DNA from 4 places in the Pelatocladus sp. genome. Region 2 is predicted to be linked to each of the others. Evidence: predicted binding sites of a transcription regulator. Region 2 holds the regulator's gene; each other region holds the start of a gene.
The links. Region 2 encodes NtcA, which controls nitrogen genes in cyanobacteria. Its sites were predicted from a motif close to TNTGTANNNNNNNNTACANA; they were not measured.

Region 1 (4,727 bases), on a different contig from region 2:
TTGCATCGGGAAAAAAGAACTTTGTTGAGGTTGCAAACAACATTACTCTTACCAAATTAAAGCTTGTGCTTGCTCAGAAATATTTCAACAAGCGCTAGTTATCTTGGTTCCGCTACCATCATTTCGCAAAACTATTTTGTTTTTTGCCAAAAATTTTTGTCTCAATAGCGTTGTGATGCCAAAAATGGCAGAGGTCGATAAGAATGTGGTAGAAGATGCAAGTTATAAAACTTCTTACCACTTTCTTCTCTACCTCTAAAAGTACAATGGTCTTGATCACAAGGGCTTCAATCCTTGCTCTTTGAGGGTAGTTCTTACCCTTACACCCCCATACCTTATCCCCCTAAACCCGCCCAAAGGGTTTAATCAAACTGGTTTGTGAGCAATTAAATACTTGCTCATCAAATAGACTTGTATTTCAACATTCTCAAAACCTGCTTTTTCCAAACGCTCTACTAAATCATCAGTCATGTAATGCTTATAGTAGGGTTCATGGTACATCTGGTGGAAGTTTTCCATGAATGGTTCCATTTCTGGAGAATCACTCATTTGCACAGAGTCACAAATAATGAACACTCCTCCGGGTTTTGTTACTCGGTAGCATTGTTCAATAACTCGCTGGCGTACCTTTGCAGGTAATTCATGGAAAAGAAACACAGAAGTCACTGCATGAAAATAATTATCCAGGTAGGGTAACTCTTCAGCGTTAGCCTGCAATAGTTGTGGTAATTCTCCTGGAATTTGGCTTAATAATTCATTTGCTTTTCGCAAATAAGCTGGTGACAAATCCGTACCAAACAGCGATGCTTGCGGGAAAGCTGCGCGAATCATTTTTAAAGTCCGACCCGTTCCACAAGCTACATCTAAAATGCGTATTTGCCGATGTGGTAAATCAGCAAATACACTTTTTAGTCCTTTCTTAAGAGGTGCGAGAATTCGCCGTCGCATTGGGTCGGCTGTACCACCAAACAGAATTTCCACCTGTAAATCGTAGAGATTGGCTGACAAGTCGCTCAAGTAGCCATCAGTTTGGTGATGGAAGTTCTGTACGTAATAACTCGGATAACCAGAAGTTTCCACATTTGCGGGAAAGTCTTGATAATTCTTCTGTTTGGCCCGCTCCCACGTTTGGAATAAATCTAGGCATATTACTGGATAGTACTGGAAAAATTCTTGCCAAGGATTATCAAACAGCAAGCTCGTAGGATACACGCCCTGCTCTGCATCTTGCCAATCACTTTCTAGTAAATTATCTAGCTTTTTTTGAAATGTGAGTAAAACTTCTGTCGGGACGGGTTTGGTTTGCTGCTCAAAAGGAGAGATTAAATTCAACAACCGTACGCTCAATGTTTTATGAGCTAAACCAAAATAGTTTTTACCCTGCTGAAATGTTTGATAAGTCAGCTTCGTTAATGTGTCGGACATGTGAATGGCTAGGCTTGTCTTTATTTTTATTTATTTAACTTAAATAATTGTAACTATTAATTCATTAATCTTGAGAATGATCTATTGAGCTTTGGTGCTGACTACAAACCTTTCAATGTGACAGGGTACTTGTCAATAAAATATTAAGTTTTATAAAAATGTATCATTTCGTAACTTCTGATACAGAATTATTCTGCTATCTTATTAATGGAGACAAACAAATCAATCAAATTAAAACTACAGGGAGGACTCTGGTATGTCTACCCAAGACAAAGCTCGTGCTTTAATGATGCGTCATTATCAGCTGATCAAAAATCGGCAACAATCGATGCTAGAACGTGCAGGGGAAGAATTGGGTCTTCCTGGAGAAGTATCTCACTACTGGAACCCGACTCAAGGGAAAATAGACCACAATGCTCGTATGAATTATGACCGCAGTAATGCTGCGATGAGTTAAGTAGTGGGGGCGAATGCTTACTCGCGCCAAGCGCGTCTACGCCCCTACAGTGGTAGAGAAACCCAAAAAAAAGCCACCCAGTTTGGGTGGCTGTATTTATGATTTCAAATAATACGTCTGGTTTTATGGAGAATCGCTAGTAGTTATTTATAATTAACCACTAACTACCAACCACTAACCCTTTGAAATTAACAATCGTAGTAAAGAGCAAATTCGTAGGGATGAGGACGTAGACGCATTGGATTAACTTCATTGTCTAGCTTGTAAGAAATCCAAGTTTCAATAAAGTCTTCGGTAAAGACACCAGGTTCGGTCAAGAAAGCATGATCTTTCTCTAGTGCTTCCAATGCTAATTCTAGAGATCCAGGAGTGGACGGAACTTTCGCCAGTTCTGCTGGAGAGAGTTCATAAATATTTTTATCCAGAGGTTCACCAGGATCAATTTTGTTTTTGATGCCATCTAAACCAGCACACAGCATGGCAGCAAATGCCAAGTAGGGGTTAGAAGTCGCATCAGGACAACGGAACTCTAAACGCTTGGCTTTGGGGTTAGTACCAGACAGAGGAATCCGAATCGAAGCAGAACGATTACCTTGGGAGTAAGCCAAGTTAACTGGTGCTTCGTAACCGGGTACTAGGCGCTTGTAAGAGTTGGTGGTGGGGTTGGTAATAGCCAACAGTGCTGGTGCGTGCTTGAGGATGCCACCGATATAATGTAATGCCATATCACTCAAGCCAGCGTATTTATCGCCTGCAAACAAAGGCTGACCGTCTTTCCAAATAGACTGGTGAGTGTGCATACCGGAACCGTTGTCTTGGAAGACAGGCTTAGGCATGAAAGTAACGGTTTTGCCGTATTTCTTGGCAACGTTCTTGATGACGTATTTGTAAGTCATCAGCCAATCGGCAGCTTCAATTAATTTACCAAAGCGGAAACCGAGTTCGCACTGACCACCTGTAGCTACTTCGTGATGCTGCTTTTCAATAGGTACTCCACACTCTGCCATTGTTAGCAGCATTTCTGTACGAATATCTTGGAAAGTGTCAGTGGGAGGTACTGGGAAATAACCCTCTTTGTAGCGGGGTTTGTAACCCAGGTTAGGACCTTCTTGTTTACCGGAGTTCCAACGCCCTTCAACTGAGTCTACATGGTAGTAGCCTTCGTGGGAGTTTTGGTCAAAACGGACATCATCAAAGATGAAAAACTCAGCTTCAGGACCAAAGAAGGCTGTGTCACCAAGACCGGAGGAAACGAGATAATCTAATGCTTTTTGAGCAATTACACGCGGACAACGACTGTACCATTCGCCCGTACGGGGTTCCTTAATACTACAAATGATACTGAGAGTTGGTTCTTTCATGAATGGGTCGATCCAGGCAGTGTTTGGATCGAGTACCATTGCCATGTCTGACTCGTTGATTGCTTTCCAACCCCGAATACTGGAACCATCGAAGGGTACGCCGTCTGTGAAGCTACTTTCATCGATTTGGTTATGAAACACTGTCAGGTGCTGCCATATCCCTGGCGTATCGATGAATTTCAGATCGATCATCTGAATGTTGTTGTCCCGAATCATATTCAGGACTTCTTGTGGGGTTGTCATGGTTACTCCTTCTCCGCCAATTTAGTACAGTAAACCACAATGTTAATGCACGCTGACCTTGCTTGATGAACCCAAATCATTAAAGACACCTGAAATATCCTAATGATATAAATTTGAGATATTTTGTATTTTTTGTTACAGAATATCATGTTTATAGGTTATGTTCATTTTTGCCGAACTAACTCTACAAAACTTGACAGTTCATCTGTTGGGGTCAACTTTGGCATAGAATCCTTTAAGTAGCGCATACATTGTTTTTGTGCTTGAGCTTCTTTTAATATTCATTGGCACAAAAATTAGCCGCTTGCAAAAGCAGTCAAATAAATATCAAACCATAAATAGCAATGATTGGGAGATAAAGGAATGCGGGATGCAGTCACAAGTTTAATTAAGAATTATGACGTTGCTGGGCGGTATTTTGACCGGAATGCGATCGACAGTCTCAAGTCCTATTTTGAAAGCGGGACAGCACGAGTACAAGCCGCAGGAGCTATTAATGCAAATGCGGCGGCAATTGTCAAGCAGGCTGGTTCTCAATTATTTGATGAACAGCCAGAGTTGATTCGTCCCGGCGGCAATGCTTATACTACTCGACGGTATGCGGCTTGTCTGCGGGATATGGATTACTACCTACGCTATGCTACTTATGCCATTGTAGCTGGCAGTATGGATGTGTTGGATGAGCGCGTGCTGCAAGGTTTGCGGGAAACTTATAATTCTTTGGGTGTTCCCATTGGCCCTACAGTTCGTGGTATCCAACTGATGAAGGATATTGTCAAGCTGCAATTAGCAGATGCTGGTGTCAGTAGTACTAGTTTTGTAGATGAGCCGTTTGACTACATGACCAGAGAGTTGAGCGAGAAGGACATTTAGTGTAATCCAACAGAAGGCAGAAGGCAAGAGACAGGAAATTGTCATGCTTAGACAATCTGTTTTTTCGTCTGGTTTTTCCTGTCTATTTATTTCTGGTATCTTGCACTAGCCAATTCCACATATAAAAAGCTGTGTATATCGCACTTTGCCTTTATGGCAAGGTGCGTTTACTTTTTTTAATACTAAAAATTGATTACTTATCATTGGATAACTACTTAAAAAACTTGTAAAATATATTACTTAGTATGGATGATTGTTGGCAGTAGTTCCATGAGTATTAATGATCTAGAATTTTTGCACGGTGCGGCTTTTCTTCGACTCCTTAAAGGAACGGGAGCATCCCAATTTTGCAAAAAGAGGGAGAGAAG
Region 2 (4,727 bases):
GAACGGGGATTGGGGATCAGGGGTCAGGGATCAGGGATCAGGGATTGGGGATTGGGGAAAGAGAAATTCTTCCTTGTCCTCCTTGTCCCTCTTCCCTTATCCTCCTACTACATTCCCATAATTTCATATCCTGCATCAACATACAGGACTTGTCCTGTAATTCCACTTGCCAAGTCGCTACACAAGAAGGCTGCTGCATTACCTACCTCAGTCTGTGTAACGGTGCGCCGCAAGGGAGCTACTTCTTCGACATGGTGAATCATATCCAAAATACCGCCAACGGCACTAGAAGCCAAAGTACGAATTGGCCCGGCGGAAATTGCATTGACGCGGATATTAGCAGAGCCTAGTTCTGATGCTAAATAACGTACGCTTGCTTCTAATCCTGCTTTGGCAACTCCCATGACATTATAGTTGGGTATTGCTCTGATAGAACCTAAATAAGTGAGAGTAACTATGCTTCCTCCTGCGGTCATTAAAGGTTTAGCTGCACCAGCGAGTTGCACCAAAGAATAGGTGCTGACTTCTAAAGCTGTACGAAACCCTTCACGCGAGGTTTGGCTAAAGTCTCCACTCAAATCATCTTTTTTGGCAAAAGCTAGACAATGAATCAGAATATCTAAGCTACCCCACTTATCTTGGATTGTTTCAAATGCAGTCTTAATTTCCTCGTCATTTTGAACATTACAGGGCAAAAACAAGGTAGGATTGAGTGGTTCGACCAATTCTGCGACTTTCTTTTCCATTTTGCCTTTTTCGTCGCTTAAATAGGTAATGCCAAGGTTAGCTCCGGCTTTGTGCAATTGTTGAGCAATTCCCCAAGCAATAGAACGGTTATTAGCAATGCCTGTAACAAGGGCATTTTTTCCAGTCAGATCCAGCATAGAAATCATTGATGTGATGTTTCACTAGGAGCATACATGAATCTGAGCTTGGTTTGTCTTCGTTTTATAAATTTGATTTTTGAGCGACTAGTTAAGATGGATGTAAGAGAAGAGACTTCATCTAGCTCTAACTAAAATTAGATACAAACATCTGATTGAAAAGATAGATGGTTAAAATGATTTTTAAGCAGAGTAAAGGTTTTAGAGAAAGGTATTTTTATCTTGAGAGTAACTAAATTTATTAGTGGTTTCTTTTGCACCCACACCATCCTATATTTTCACATCCGTATTTTTTAGAGCTAAAGTGCCAAAATTACTTTTTACCATCAATGTACCATTTAATGTTTTAATAAAGTCTCTATGAAACTTTCTTTTTCTTAAAAAACTTATTGTCTACAATTTTGGAAGTACCTAACAAAAAGTACTAGATCCCTGCACTAGAAATTTTGTATCATGTTGAACAAACATCAATTGAACAAAAAGGTTAAGTATAGGACTGTACACAAAGGTTGACAATGTTTTATTGATTTGTCGAGTGTATTCTTAGGAAATCCATATTCGTTTTTCCGGCGTTGGATAGGGGAAGGGAGATGATCGTGACACAAGATAAAGCCCTAGCAAATGTTTTTCGTCAAATGGCGACTGGAGCGTTTCCGCCAGTGGTGGAATCGTTTGAGCGCAATAAGACGATCTTTTTCCCCGGCGATCCTGCTGAAAGAGTTTATTTTCTTTTAAAAGGTGCAGTTAAACTCTCCAGGGTGTATGAAGCAGGAGAAGAAATAACCGTAGCACTTTTGCGGGAAAACAGCGTATTTGGGGTTTTGTCCCTACTAACGGGAAACAAGTCAGACCGTTTTTATCATGCAGTTGCTTTTACGCCTGTAGAATTGCTCTCAGCACCCATTGAACAGGTGGAACAAGCACTCAAGGAAAATCCAGAATTATCGATGTTGATGCTGCGGGGTTTGTCTTCGCGCATTCTTCAAACAGAGATGATGATTGAAACCCTCGCTCACCGCGATATGGGTTCAAGATTAGTAAGTTTCTTATTAATTCTCTGTCGAGATTTTGGTCTTCCTTGTGCAGATGGAATCACAATTGATCTCAAGCTATCTCATCAAGCGATCGCTGAAGCAATTGGTTCTACTCGCGTGACTGTCACTAGGCTACTAGGCGATTTGCGCGAAAAGAAGATGATTTCCATACACAAGAAAAAAATTACAGTCCACAAACCTGTGACATTAAGTCGGCAATTCACTTAATTGCACTTGGAAAGTGGAGTTAAAAAATTATAGACACTCTTGTAAAAATAGGTAATGGGTAAATGGGTAATGGGTAATGGGTAATGACTGGTAAATTCCCTTGTTTTTCATGTTTAACCCTTCCCCTTTAACCCTTTCCCCTTAACCTAGTAATTTATCAACCTACAATTCGCTACAGAAAATGCCTGAAAGTAGTAGGCTGTATCTGGAAGGATCTCTTCGGTAAATACAAACAGATGGCCACCGGGTACATCCTCATTATTGCAATCTTAATTTTGGGAGGCGTTATTGCCACCGTCGGCGATCGCATTGGGACGCGGGTTGGCAAAAAACGGCTCTCACTTTTCAACCTCAGACCAAAAAATACAGCTGTATTAGTAACCATTTTGACAGGGTTGGGCATTTCTGCATCAACCCTGGGCATTTTATTTTTAGCGGATGATGGCTTGCGTAAAGGAGTTTTTGAGTTACAAGATATTCAAAAAGATCTTAGGCGTAAACGCGTACAACTCGATAATGCAACCCAACAACTTAATACAACCAAGACCGAGCTAGATCAAGCCAGAAAAGAACAAACCAAAGCTCAACAGGATTTGCAAGAAATTAACAAATCTTTACAAGCAGCCAACGCTAAACAACAGCAAACGCAAGCCCAGCTTAACCGTACAATTAATCAACAATCGCGCACTCAAAACAAACTCGAAGGCACTCAAAAACAATTGAGTCAAGTAGCAACTCAATATCAAAAAGCCATAGCTCAGTTGGAAAATGTTTATCAAGAAAGAAACAGACAGCTAGAGGAAATTAAACGACTCAAAGCAGAACGCCAAAAACTTTATGAACAAGCAAAACAGGCGGTTGCTGAAGCCCAAGCAGCCATTGATAAACGCGATCGCGAACTAGCCAAGCGCCAAGAAGCGATTCAAAAGCGGGATCAGACAATTGCCAAGCTAGATGCGATCATTCAAAAGCGTAATCTTGAAATTACAGCGCGGGAGCAAATTATTGCTCAACGAGAAACCCGTCTCAAAGAACTGGAAACACAACAGGATTTTCTTGAACAGGAAGTCGCAAGACTGGAAAAATACTACCAGTCTTATCGTGACTTACGTTTAGGAAAACTGGCGTTAGTCCGGGGTCAAGTTCTGGCTGCTGGAGTAGTCCGCGTCGAACAACCTGCGGCTGCTCGTCAAGCAGTAATCCAGCTATTAAAAGAAGCAAATAGAAACGCCAGCACACAGTTAAGTGAACCTGGAATTAATTCTCTCCCAGGTGTGCAAGTACTACGCGTCACCGGAGAACAGGTTGAACAGTTAAGTAATCAGATTAAAGATGGTCGAGATTACGTGGTACGGATTTTCTGTGCAGGTAACTATGTTAGAGGAGAAAAACCAATCGAATTTTTTGCGGATGCAGCACTAAATCAAATCGTGTTCTCTGGAGGTGAAGTACTAGCTACAACTACGGCTGATCCCAAAACCATGACATCCTATCAACTGCGACAGCGCTTAGAACTACTAATTTCTGCTTCTCAATTTCGCGCTCGTAGTGCTGGTATTTTAGAAGAGATTCAAATCGATGGTACTTTTTTGCGTTTTATTGCTGAGTTACGACAATATGACCAATCAATAGATATTAAAGCTATTGCCGCACAAGATACATATACCGCCGGGCCGTTAAAAGTAAAATTGGTGGCAATTAAAAATGGACAAATAATTTTTAGTACTTAATTTTTTTAAGAGTTATTGGTTAGTAATAGATCACTAATAAATTAACCAATAACCACTAACTAATAACCATTATTTCAAATTATCATTAAATATGAATTTAAGTGAATTTATACCAACTCAACCAGTGATTTTAGGGTTCGATCCAGGTAAAGATAAATGTGGTTTAGCAGTGATGGGACTGGATCGAAAGCTACATTATCATCAGGTTGTATCTTCTAATGAAGCGATCGCCAGCATTGAAACTCTGCGCCAGAAATTACCAATCTCTTTAATGGTGATGGGTAATCAAACCACATCTCAACGCTGGAAACAACAACTACAACAAGAATTGTCAGAGCAGTTGAATATTATCTTGGTCGATGAACGCTATACCAGTTTAGAAGCACGCGATCGCTATTGGCAAATGTTCCCACCAAAAGGAATTACTAAACTATTACCACAAGGAATGCGAACACCTCCAAGACCAATCGATGACATAGTTGCCATTCTCCTGATTGAAAGATATCTAAGTCGTCTAACAGAATCGGCAAAATGAATCATATCATGTTCGCTGGAATAGTTATATTATTCGCCTGTGTCGGTAATTGGTAATTGGGGTATTAACAAAATTAGTCAAAGTTCTGCTCGAATAGTAAAAGCATAGTCTCCTCCTGGTTCAAGTTGGTAATCTTTTTGCTCTAAAAAACGACCAAGAGGTTCTTTGATTAAAGCACGACCTTGTGATGGTTTGACAGACAATTCTCCTCGGCGAAAGTGCCATTGAAACTGCCACTCAAAATCTCCTGCTCTTACTTCTCCTTCCAGTAGGCCCTGTTGCCAAGATTGACGGATAATCCTCACATGGGCTGTTG
Region 3 (4,727 bases), on a different contig from region 2:
CGCACCAATTTTTTCACGATTTTTCCACCTCTTTCCATCAAACCGAAATAAAAAGTTTTCAGCTAGTAGCGCTTATTGACACTCCCACCGCTAAAAGCGGATGGGATTCTTGCTTCAACGGGAGATCCAAAACGCCCTAAAGATTTCTCTATACAGCAACATTTCAGATTACTTTACCCTCGGCAAGCATACACCGACTGCCCGACGGCGTGTAAAAGTTTGTAAAGACCTTTTGAGTAGTTTCCTGTGAAATAGATAAACTTTTGTAACAAAGCTCGCTAACTTAGCCCAGGGGCTTATGTTGTGTTTGTCCGCTTTGACTTTATCCTACTACAAGGGAAGAATGAGGGTTAAACCCTACAAAAATGTACCCATTAGGCATTTACTTGTTCCTTTAACTGATAGCTATTTGCTTTATCAGCACACAGCAGTCATCAGAAACTAATATACAGCGTATTAATATCCACAATATTTGCAGCTACTAGGATTGACCGAATTTTTACTAAAAATTTTTTAACTGAGCAAGAATACTTAAGTCAGTCGGCACAAATAAAATAGGGGCTTCATTTGTCATTCGTAAGGGTTTGGCACATGTTTACTTTTATCTTTTACAAAAATTAATATATTGCACATATCTTTAAGGACTTACACAGTTGTCACATACAATTCTCAATTCTTTTTTATACTAAGCAGTTCTAGCGCTGATTCTGAGGACTAAAGTCCTCACTTACAAACTTTAAGATTAAGAAAGCCTGCTAAAACAGCAGGCAGAAACACAACAGAACTATGAACAACCTATGTGCGGTAAACTTTATGGTTTAACCGAAATATTTCATTTCTGCCTCTAGCTGACGAATGAGGTTTTCATCGCCTTTAGCTCTTGCTACTTCCAAGCGATGCTGCAAACTTCTTCTGATGCTTTCTTTGTGGGCTTCTCGTGCTTTTTTCACAACTTCTGTTCTGCTTGTAATCATAGGAATTACTTTGGTCTAAATCATCATTTTTTTATGTCTTGTGATCATAACATATCGAAAATTTAGTTGTTTATGTTACAGAAAAAACAAACTTAGTGATATAAAGCAAATGGGATCACATGTTCGAGAAGCAACAAAATCCGCAATCACTGCTGACTTTACTCACCGATTTCGGCGATCGCGATGTGTATGTAGGTGTAATGAAGGGAGCGATCGCCCAAATTAACCCCAAGCTAAAGGTGGTAGATTTAACACACCAAATTCCACCGCAAAATATTGCTGCTGCTAGGTTTTGTCTCATGGATGCTTATCTATACTTTCCTGTCGGAACCGTACATGTGGCGGTAGTAGATCCAGGTGTAGGAAGAAAAAGAAGGGCGATCGCTGTAGAATTTGCTCATGGATTTTTGATTGGGCCAGACAATGGCTTATTTAGTGGAGTGTTGAGTCACAGTCCTGCTGTCGCTGCGGTAGAACTAACAAATCCTAATTACTGGCGTACTCCAAATCCTAGCAGCACATTTCATGGTCGAGATATTTTCGCCCCTACTGGAGCGCATCTAGCTTGTGGTGTTCCTCTGGGACAGTTAGGAACACAAATCAATCCAGAAAGCTTAGTCAAGCTAGAAATAGCCAAATGCACTCAAAGCGGGAATATGATCACAGGTTGTATTCAATATATTGATCATTTTGGTAACTTAGTCAGCAATATTCCTGGATCTTACCTACAAAGCAAAAGTTGGGGCGTACTTGTGGGTGACAAAATCATACCAGGACGTGAAACTTATGGAGATAGGGAAATTGGTGATGCGATCGCCCTCGTTGGTAGTCACGGCTGGGTAGAATTGGCTATTAATACTGGTAATGCGCGATCGCACTTACAGATGAATTTGGGAGATACCATACAAGTAGTGATCGAGAGTGATTAGAAAGGGACAAGGGGGATGGGGAGAATAACTAATGACAATTGACAATTGACCACTAACCACTAAACTAATTTGACATATGACTACTCAAACAATATCAGCACCAGAAGTTTATCAAGGTCAATTTGGCGAATTTACGATTACTGAGGGCGATCGCAAGGGCGTGATTATTTATCGTAGTGGTTTAATGCTAGCTGCAATTTGCTTTGCTGTGGGCAGTACTTTAGTATTGTTGAATCCTAACCCCACTATTTTCAAATTACTAACACCTTTATATGCCTGTTTCAGTCTAGGACTTGGTATTAGTTTACTCACAATTCATATTTACATGGTGGAGTTGCACCGAGCTTTACAAGTTTTTTGGCTCATTGGTAGTGTATCAGCAATTATCTTGGCAATTACAAATAGTGAGCCTTTAGCTATTACTCTTTACACTCAACCACTGACATTATTGGGTGTTGGTTTTACATTTGCAGCTTTGACTGGTATTTATTTTAAAGAAGCATTTTGTTTCAATCGTCTGGAAACAAAATTATTAACTCCCGTCGTACCTTTACTCTTACTTGGGCATTTGGTTGGTATATTGCCAACACAGTTAGAACAGATTTTGTTAGGAATTTGGGCAATTTTGTTTGTAGTTTTTGCTATGCGGAAGACAGTACAGGTAATTACAGCAGATATTGGAGATAAGTCAGTGTTTGATTATTTAGAATCAAAACGTTCTGCTCAAGTTTAATGCAGAAAAATGTAAAAAATCGACCGAAAAAATTCCCCATCATGCGTTTATTTAAGCGTCAGTATTTGTGGATGCCAACTACCTTGGGATGGGGAATGATTATAACTGTGTTTGTTGTAATTGCGAGTTTTATTTTTCTTCAAATACATTCATTTCTGGTAATTAATTCACCACTTCAACAAAGTAATATTTTAGTGCAGGTGTACGATCAATTATTGATGAGATAGTAGCTTATCTTTATGCTGTAGTCGTGAGTTGGAAAGCGTGATTCAGTTATCAGTTATCAAATTCTATTATTCACTGTTCACTGTAATGACAAATGACAATCAACGCGAGTAATCTTGACTTAATACTCAATGAGGATTGAGAATTGGCAGTTGAAAGTGCGTATTGGCTAGCTTGGTCACAAATATCAGGGATTGGCCCGGTATTACTGCAACGATTACAACAGCATTTTGGCACGCTTCAGGCTGCTTGGAAAGCTAGTCCCGCACAGTTACAAGCAGTGGAAGGTTTTGGTTTTCAGACATTGCAAAAAGTGGTGAGACAGCGATCGCATCTTCATCCTGAACAATTACTCATCCAACACCAAGAACAAAATCCGAATTTTTGGACACCAGCAGATCCAGAATATCCCCGCTTGCTAATAGAGATTCCCAGTCTACCGCCATTGCTATATTTTCGTGGTGAAGTCGAACTTTTAGAAAATTTAGGCGAAACTCCATTAGTTGCGATCGTCGGTACGCGCCAACCTTCAGAATATGGTATCCGTTGGACTCGTCAAAATGATTATCCAACAAACAGGTATGGCTGCAAGTGCTGTTGCTAGTGCGTTGTTGCAATTAGAATTGATGGGTTTAATTTCACAACAACCAGGAATGAGATATCAACGTAAGTGAATGGGTACCTCACCTAGGATAAAGTACTGTTAAATGTAAATCCTGTTTTGTTTTCCCTTGTAAATACCGTTCTTGTAATGGTTGCCATTGCTGCCACATTTGATAACGATTTTCTGCTAACTTGTTAGCAACTGTGGGAATCTGAGTTTCAATTTCTGATTTGAAGATGTTTTCTAGCCACTCAGCCATGACTATACTATCCTGCATAGAACCCAAGATATCTTGGATGCTTTTGAGTTCGGCAACATAAGCTGTGTAATTTTTGCCGTATAAGTCGGTAAATAACTCCATTTGATAACGTATACGTTTGGCTTGTTTTCGTAAACTGTGAAGAGTCTTACCATTTTTGGCTAGTTCTTTTTCTATTTTTTCGCCTTCCCAATTGTGCAATACTACAAGTTGAGATCCTTCAATTTGAGTCCCGACTAGCCAACCTGGATGTAATAAGAAATTACTTACCTCTGGCAAAAGTAAGTCTGGTAAAACTTCCTGCATAGGTAAACATGCTAGTTGTTGATAATTTGGTTCATCTAACCAATCTTTTAACGCTTGTTTGATTGATTTATAACGTTCATCTTTCAACATTGTTTGCACATCTGCAAGTGCATTTTCTCGTTGTTTTTCTAAAGCATCCAAAGCTGTTTGTAGAGATTGCTGTTCTTTTTTAGGTAATTGTGGTTGCGAAAGATGTTCGAGAGTTTCTTTTAATACATCTAAGTCTCGAAGATTACCAAGACGACGTGCTATCTTACCGACATTTTTATCACTTACGACCTTTGGGAGATTAATGGCGATCGCAAATCTACTAGTAACTGTACGTAAGCGACGCATTCCTACTCGCATTTGATGTAATGCTTCTGGATCTTTATCTTTTTTAACTTCTGTTTCCCATTTGAAGGTTTTTTTAAAGTGTTTTTTGATTGCGGAGTAAGCGTAGTGTCCAAGATTTTTAACTGTCGGTTTTGCAGCCAACGTCATAGTAATTTATACACCTTCTCTAGCTATTTTTCTCACAGTCCTATTTGGTTCGTGAAAATTATTTAGGGAATTAACCACATGAGGCAAAAAATGCCGCATATAAAGAAATACAAGAACTTTCACAATTTATCTAGGAGTGCCATATTTAGATATACTTATTGAATCATCATAGCATTAGTTAAAAACTCATGTATGTTATTTGTAATTAAATATA
Region 4 (4,727 bases), on a different contig from region 2:
TGCTACGGTAGGATTTATTGTTAATTCTGGACGAGTTGCACTTATGGCCATCATCGTAGCAAAAGATAATATGGATGCTTTTGATTACTGGCATAGTGGCAATGGTTCTCTTTTATTTTCAATAATTTCTGTACTCCTTTTCGGTTTATTCTGTTGGTTTTTAATAGGACGAACTGAATCTGGGAATAAAAATTCTCGGTTGTCATAATAAAAATATGATTACTTGGAAAAAAATCCGTATTTCATTGTTAATTATAGGCTGTAGCAACGTCTTGTTGGTATTGGGGCAAGTTCTTATTCTGCCAATCCAGTCTAAAAATCCTGCTAATTTTTTTGTGTTTTCAGAATCCCCACCTTTACCTCACTGGCAACTCAAATCTACCAAAAGTTTAACTTATGATCTACAAGATGATTCTGAATTGTTATCCCAAAAAAATTATCAATATATACGTAAAGAATTGCCTTTATATATCGAAATGCGTTACGTAAAAATAGGAGATGTTAATCAACTAATTAGAAAATATACTAAAATTTCTGCGTCTGCGGTTGTACGTCAAAAAGAAGATATAGGTTATTACGGTTTAGGAGTTGAACAACAAAAAGCCTACCTCAGTGCTTGTATTAATATGTATGGTCATAGCACTTTTACTAATACACAATTTAACCAAAATCAGCAGCGAAGAGATCAACCTTGGCAACGTTTATTACCCTGGTTACTAAGTCGAGAACAATTAAGAAAAGACAAGCGCTGTCTTTGGACGCATATGTCAATTCCATTAAAAAATTCTTCCCCAGAAGTTGCTTATCAAGTCCTAGAAAATGCGTGGTTTTCCTGGTACAAATATTGGCATTCTCGTTTGCATAAACCTTAAAGCTTTGTTTATACAATTTTCATTGTAATACTTTGTAAGGAATTATGACTAAATCGAAAACTGAAAAAATTACTTCTCCTCAGTTTGTCTTAACCCAGGAAAGTTCGCTCACTATTCTGCGATCGCTTGGCTACGGCTTGTTAATATTATCTTTGTTTGATTGGGTAGCAATGTTTGTTCCATCAAACTTTTTTAACCCTGCTTGGGAATTCCAAACTATAGGAGCAATAGTTGAACGTGTACCTGTACCTTTAATTGGTTTAGCACTAGTATTTTATGGGGAATTGCATTCGCGCAACAGATGGGAATTTCCTATTTTAAAGTTATTATCAGGGCTAACTTTATTATTGGCAGCGTTATTTTTACTCATGATACCTTTGGGAGTTTCTAATACCATCCGCTTGAATAAAGAAAATGTCGCACAAATCAATAATATCTCAACACAACAAATTTCTCGTGCTGAACAATTACACCAGAAACTCAGCGAAGCAACTCCTGAACAATTGGATAATCTTTTAAAAAGCCGAGGTGGTTCTCTATATGGGAAAAAACCAGAAGAAGTAAAGAATGAACTTTTGTCTCAAGTTTCTAAAGCAAAAGCACAAATCAAAGATCAAGCAGAAACTACCCAGTCTTTGCGAGGTCTAAACTTAATTAAGACTTCCACAAAATGGATTCTTGGCGCTTTAGTTTCTGCGTTTCTGTTCTTTAGTTTGTGGAAAGGAACAGATTGGGCTAGATTTTAAATACATAAAAAAGGCGATCGCTATTCAATCGCCCTTTTTTTTTATTAGTTCATAGTTAGCACTTTGATGCTTCAATAAGTGCCTAGCTTAAGCTTATACTTGTGCTAGTTCTGGTGTGGGACGCTTGCTATTACGAACAGCTGCGATCGCCTCGCCATAGTCCTTAGCATTAAACACAGCTGAACCAGCGACAATTGCATTAGCTCCAGCTTCCAAAACTTGCCAAGTATTATTTGCTTTTAGTCCACCATCTACTTCAATCCAAGGATCAAGACCACGTTCCTCACACATTTGACGCAGCTTACGGATCTTGGGAACAACTCCTGGAATAAAACTTTGACCACCAAAACCAGGGTTGACACTCATAATCAACACTAAATCGCAAACTTCCAGCACATACTCAATCAAATCTAAAGGTGTAGATGGGTTGAGTACAACACCAGCTTGCTTGCCAAATTCTTTAATTTGGCACAAAGTACGATGTAAGTGTGGCGATGCATTGTGTTCACAATGTACAGAGATAATATCTGCACCTGCTTTGGCAAAATCTGCAACATATTTTTCTGGTTCCACAATCATTAAGTGGACATCCAGTGGTTTTTTCGTAACCGGACGAATCGCCTCCACTACCAGAGGACCTATCGTAATATTAGGTACAAAGCGACCATCCATTACATCAACATGAATCCAATCTGCTCCCGCCTCATCCACGGCGCGTACTTCCTCTCCCAGACGACTAAAATCGGCTGATAGGATAGATGGAGCAATTACAATCGGCTTGTTAGATAGCGTTTTGGTCATGACTAGTGGATATTTAAGCGTCCTTATTCTGTAATTATTGTAACAAAACTTGAGCAAATGCTCATAAGTTTTGTATGAGCTTTTTTAGGGAGAAGGGAAGGGGACAAGGGGGACAACAATGACCAATGACCAATGACCAATGACAAATGACAAATAACTATGGTAAAAAAAATTAGCTGGATCGTTTGGGGATTAAGTGCTTCTTGTTTGAGTCTGCCAGTATTAGCTTTGGAAATTTCCATGAGCGCTAACGGTATTGACGTTCTGAAGTTACATAAAGCCCCGTATAATCTCACAGGTCGCAAGATTGCCATTGGTCAAGTGGAAATTGGGCGTCCTGGTAAGTTTGGTGTAGACAAAGCAGTTTCTAAAAATCGCTCTGTCAATATAACAGGTGTGTTTTTACGCAATAATCCCGCTAAGTCAAATACTGGTGTTGACCCTCACGCCTACAATGTTGCTGGTGTCATGGTTAGTACAGATAAAGGCTTCCCAGGAGTAGCCCCAGGGGCGCGGCTATATTCGTCTGCTGTAGGTTCCACAAAAATGGGACAGCCAGAAGAATGTTTATCTGCACAGCACGTAGCACTGCAAAATGGTGGCGACGTTCGTGTCATCAACTTTAGCTTTGGCGAACCTCTAAACCGTGATCCGCGACCGGAGGCTGTTTTGGATGGTAACGCCTTACTAACCCAATGTATTGATTGGTCTACTCGCGCTCACAATGTTTTATATGTGATTGCTGGCAACCAAGGTAAAGGCGGAATTCCTATCCCTACCGATAATTTTAATGGAGTAAATGTGGCTTTTTCCTCTCGTCGGGGAGGAATTTTTAATAAAGTAGACGTTTCCAATTTGGTGGCGACAACTGAAGCGATGACCCTCCGTTTATCTGGCAAGGAAATTAATCTTGGTTCCCGTGGCACAATTGGTATAGTGGCTCCTGGTAGTAATATTCCCTTGCTTAATCCTGATGGCAAAATTAATAAAGTCACAGGGACAAGTTTTGCAGCACCACATGTGACAGCTACAGTTGCTCTATTGCAAGAGTTTGGTGACAAACAATTACGAACAAAACAACCAAATTGGAGTACTGCTTCTCGCCAAAATGAAGTTATGAAAGCTGTTTTATTAAATTCTGCTGACAAAATTCAAGATGCTGGCGATGGCTTGCGGCTAGGAATGACCAGAACACTCATCAATAAACAAAATCAAGACTGGCTGACTTCTGATGCTTATAAAAATCCCAAAGTTCCTCTGAATAATCAGATGGGGGCTGGTCATTTAAATGCTTTTCGTGCTTACCAGCAATTTAGTGGAGGTCAATGGAAACCATCACAATCTGTACCTGCCATTGGTTGGAATTATGATACTGTCAATGCTGGTTCATCAGTGGAATATGTTTTCGACAGACCGTTACAGCAGAAAAGTTTTGTGGCTATCACCTTAGCTTGGGACAGGCTAGTAGAACTGAACGATAAAAATAAGAATAATCAATTTGATGCAGGGGAAAATTTTCGCGATCGCGGTTTAAATAATCTTGATATCTATCTAGTCAAAGCTGATGCGACACAAAATAGAGACACAGAGACTGTTTGCGCCTCTACTAGTGATGTCGATAGCGTAGAACATATTTTTTGTCCTGTCCCCACCACCGATAAATATAAAATTCGCGTCCAGTTTCGCAACCAAGCAAACGAAGCCACTCAGCCATACGCTTTGGCTTGGTGGACTGTACCGAAAAAATAGGGATCGGGGATTCTCCAGAGGAGAATCCCCAATTCCTAACAAAATTGTTGCCAAAACTGTAACCACCAAATAGCTGTGTTCCTTGAAGTGTCATAGTCAATAGATAGACTCTGCCTTTTGGTGTGGTAAAATGAAGCAGAAATTTGGTAATGCTTGGGAAAGTTTTCTACAAAGACGTTACGCTGTTCGTTTGGGAAGACGCTACGCTTTGGCAGCAGCTAGTGTAGTTTTGATGGGTGTGATTGGATGTACTCAAGTTAATAGTAATACAAAAGTTTTTGCACAATCTGGTGTACCTCGCTCAGAATCTCCTCTTCCTCAAAAGTCTGTCTTGCCTGATACTAAATTCATTAATGCCAATACGAAATTTGGCTTCAAACTTTTTGAAGAAGTTCTCGAACAAGAGAATAATAAAAATGTGTTTATTTCACCTGCCAGTATCGCGATCGCTTTAGATATTACCTACAATGGTGCTAGTGGCAGTACTCAGCAAATAATGGCAAAAGCACTGGAATTGCAAGGATTAAGTATCCAGGAAATTAATTCTTCTAACACAGCA

Region 1: glnA (type I glutamate--ammonia ligase) is a predicted target of NtcA. The motif match lies at 3,609-3,628, and genes of this name have one in related genera.
Region 3: AC5JMK_RS24595 (SAM hydrolase/SAM-dependent halogenase family protein) is a predicted target of NtcA. The motif match lies at 1,037-1,056, and genes of this name have one in related genera.
Region 4: rpe (ribulose-phosphate 3-epimerase) is a predicted target of NtcA. The motif match lies at 2,447-2,466, and genes of this name have one in related genera.

Annotation. Positions count from the first base shown of each region.
Region 1 covers NZ_JCACKS010000210.1:47,721-52,447, forward strand. The annotation lists gene AC5JMK_RS18235 (class I SAM-dependent methyltransferase) at 367-1,425, opposite strand; gene gifA (glutamine synthetase inactivation factor IF7A) at 1,682-1,882, shown strand; gene glnA (type I glutamate--ammonia ligase) at 2,071-3,486, opposite strand; gene apcB (allophycocyanin subunit beta) at 3,850-4,359, shown strand.
Region 2 covers NZ_JCACKS010000029.1:3,653-8,379, reverse strand. The annotation lists gene fabI (enoyl-ACP reductase FabI) at 108-884, opposite strand; gene ntcA (global nitrogen regulator NtcA) at 1,475-2,146, shown strand; gene AC5JMK_RS03095 (DUF3084 family protein) at 2,383-3,876, shown strand; gene ruvX (Holliday junction resolvase RuvX) at 3,968-4,411, shown strand; gene AC5JMK_RS03085 (DUF3146 family protein) at 4,489-4,727, opposite strand, start outside.
Region 3 covers NZ_JCACKS010000243.1:10,873-15,599, reverse strand. The annotation lists gene psbU (photosystem II complex extrinsic protein PsbU) at 1-38, opposite strand, end outside; gene pirA (arginine synthesis PII-interacting regulator PirA) at 819-974, opposite strand; gene AC5JMK_RS24595 (SAM hydrolase/SAM-dependent halogenase family protein) at 1,094-1,903, shown strand; gene AC5JMK_RS24590 (DUF2301 domain-containing membrane protein) at 1,980-2,636, shown strand; partial or broken gene AC5JMK_RS24585 (DNA-processing protein DprA) at 3,007-3,420, shown strand; gene AC5JMK_RS24580 (DprA-like winged helix domain-containing protein) at 3,443-3,535, shown strand; gene AC5JMK_RS24575 (CHAD domain-containing protein) at 3,545-4,513, opposite strand.
Region 4 covers NZ_JCACKS010000225.1:15,396-20,122, reverse strand. The annotation lists gene crtA (cyanoexosortase A) at 1-208, shown strand, start outside; gene AC5JMK_RS21160 (cyanoexosortase A system-associated protein) at 216-872, shown strand; gene hpsJ-A (HpsJ-like protein, cyanoexosortase A-associated) at 917-1,618, shown strand; gene rpe (ribulose-phosphate 3-epimerase) at 1,712-2,419, opposite strand; gene AC5JMK_RS21145 (S8 family serine peptidase) at 2,579-4,168, shown strand; gene AC5JMK_RS21140 (serpin family protein) at 4,299-4,727, shown strand, end outside.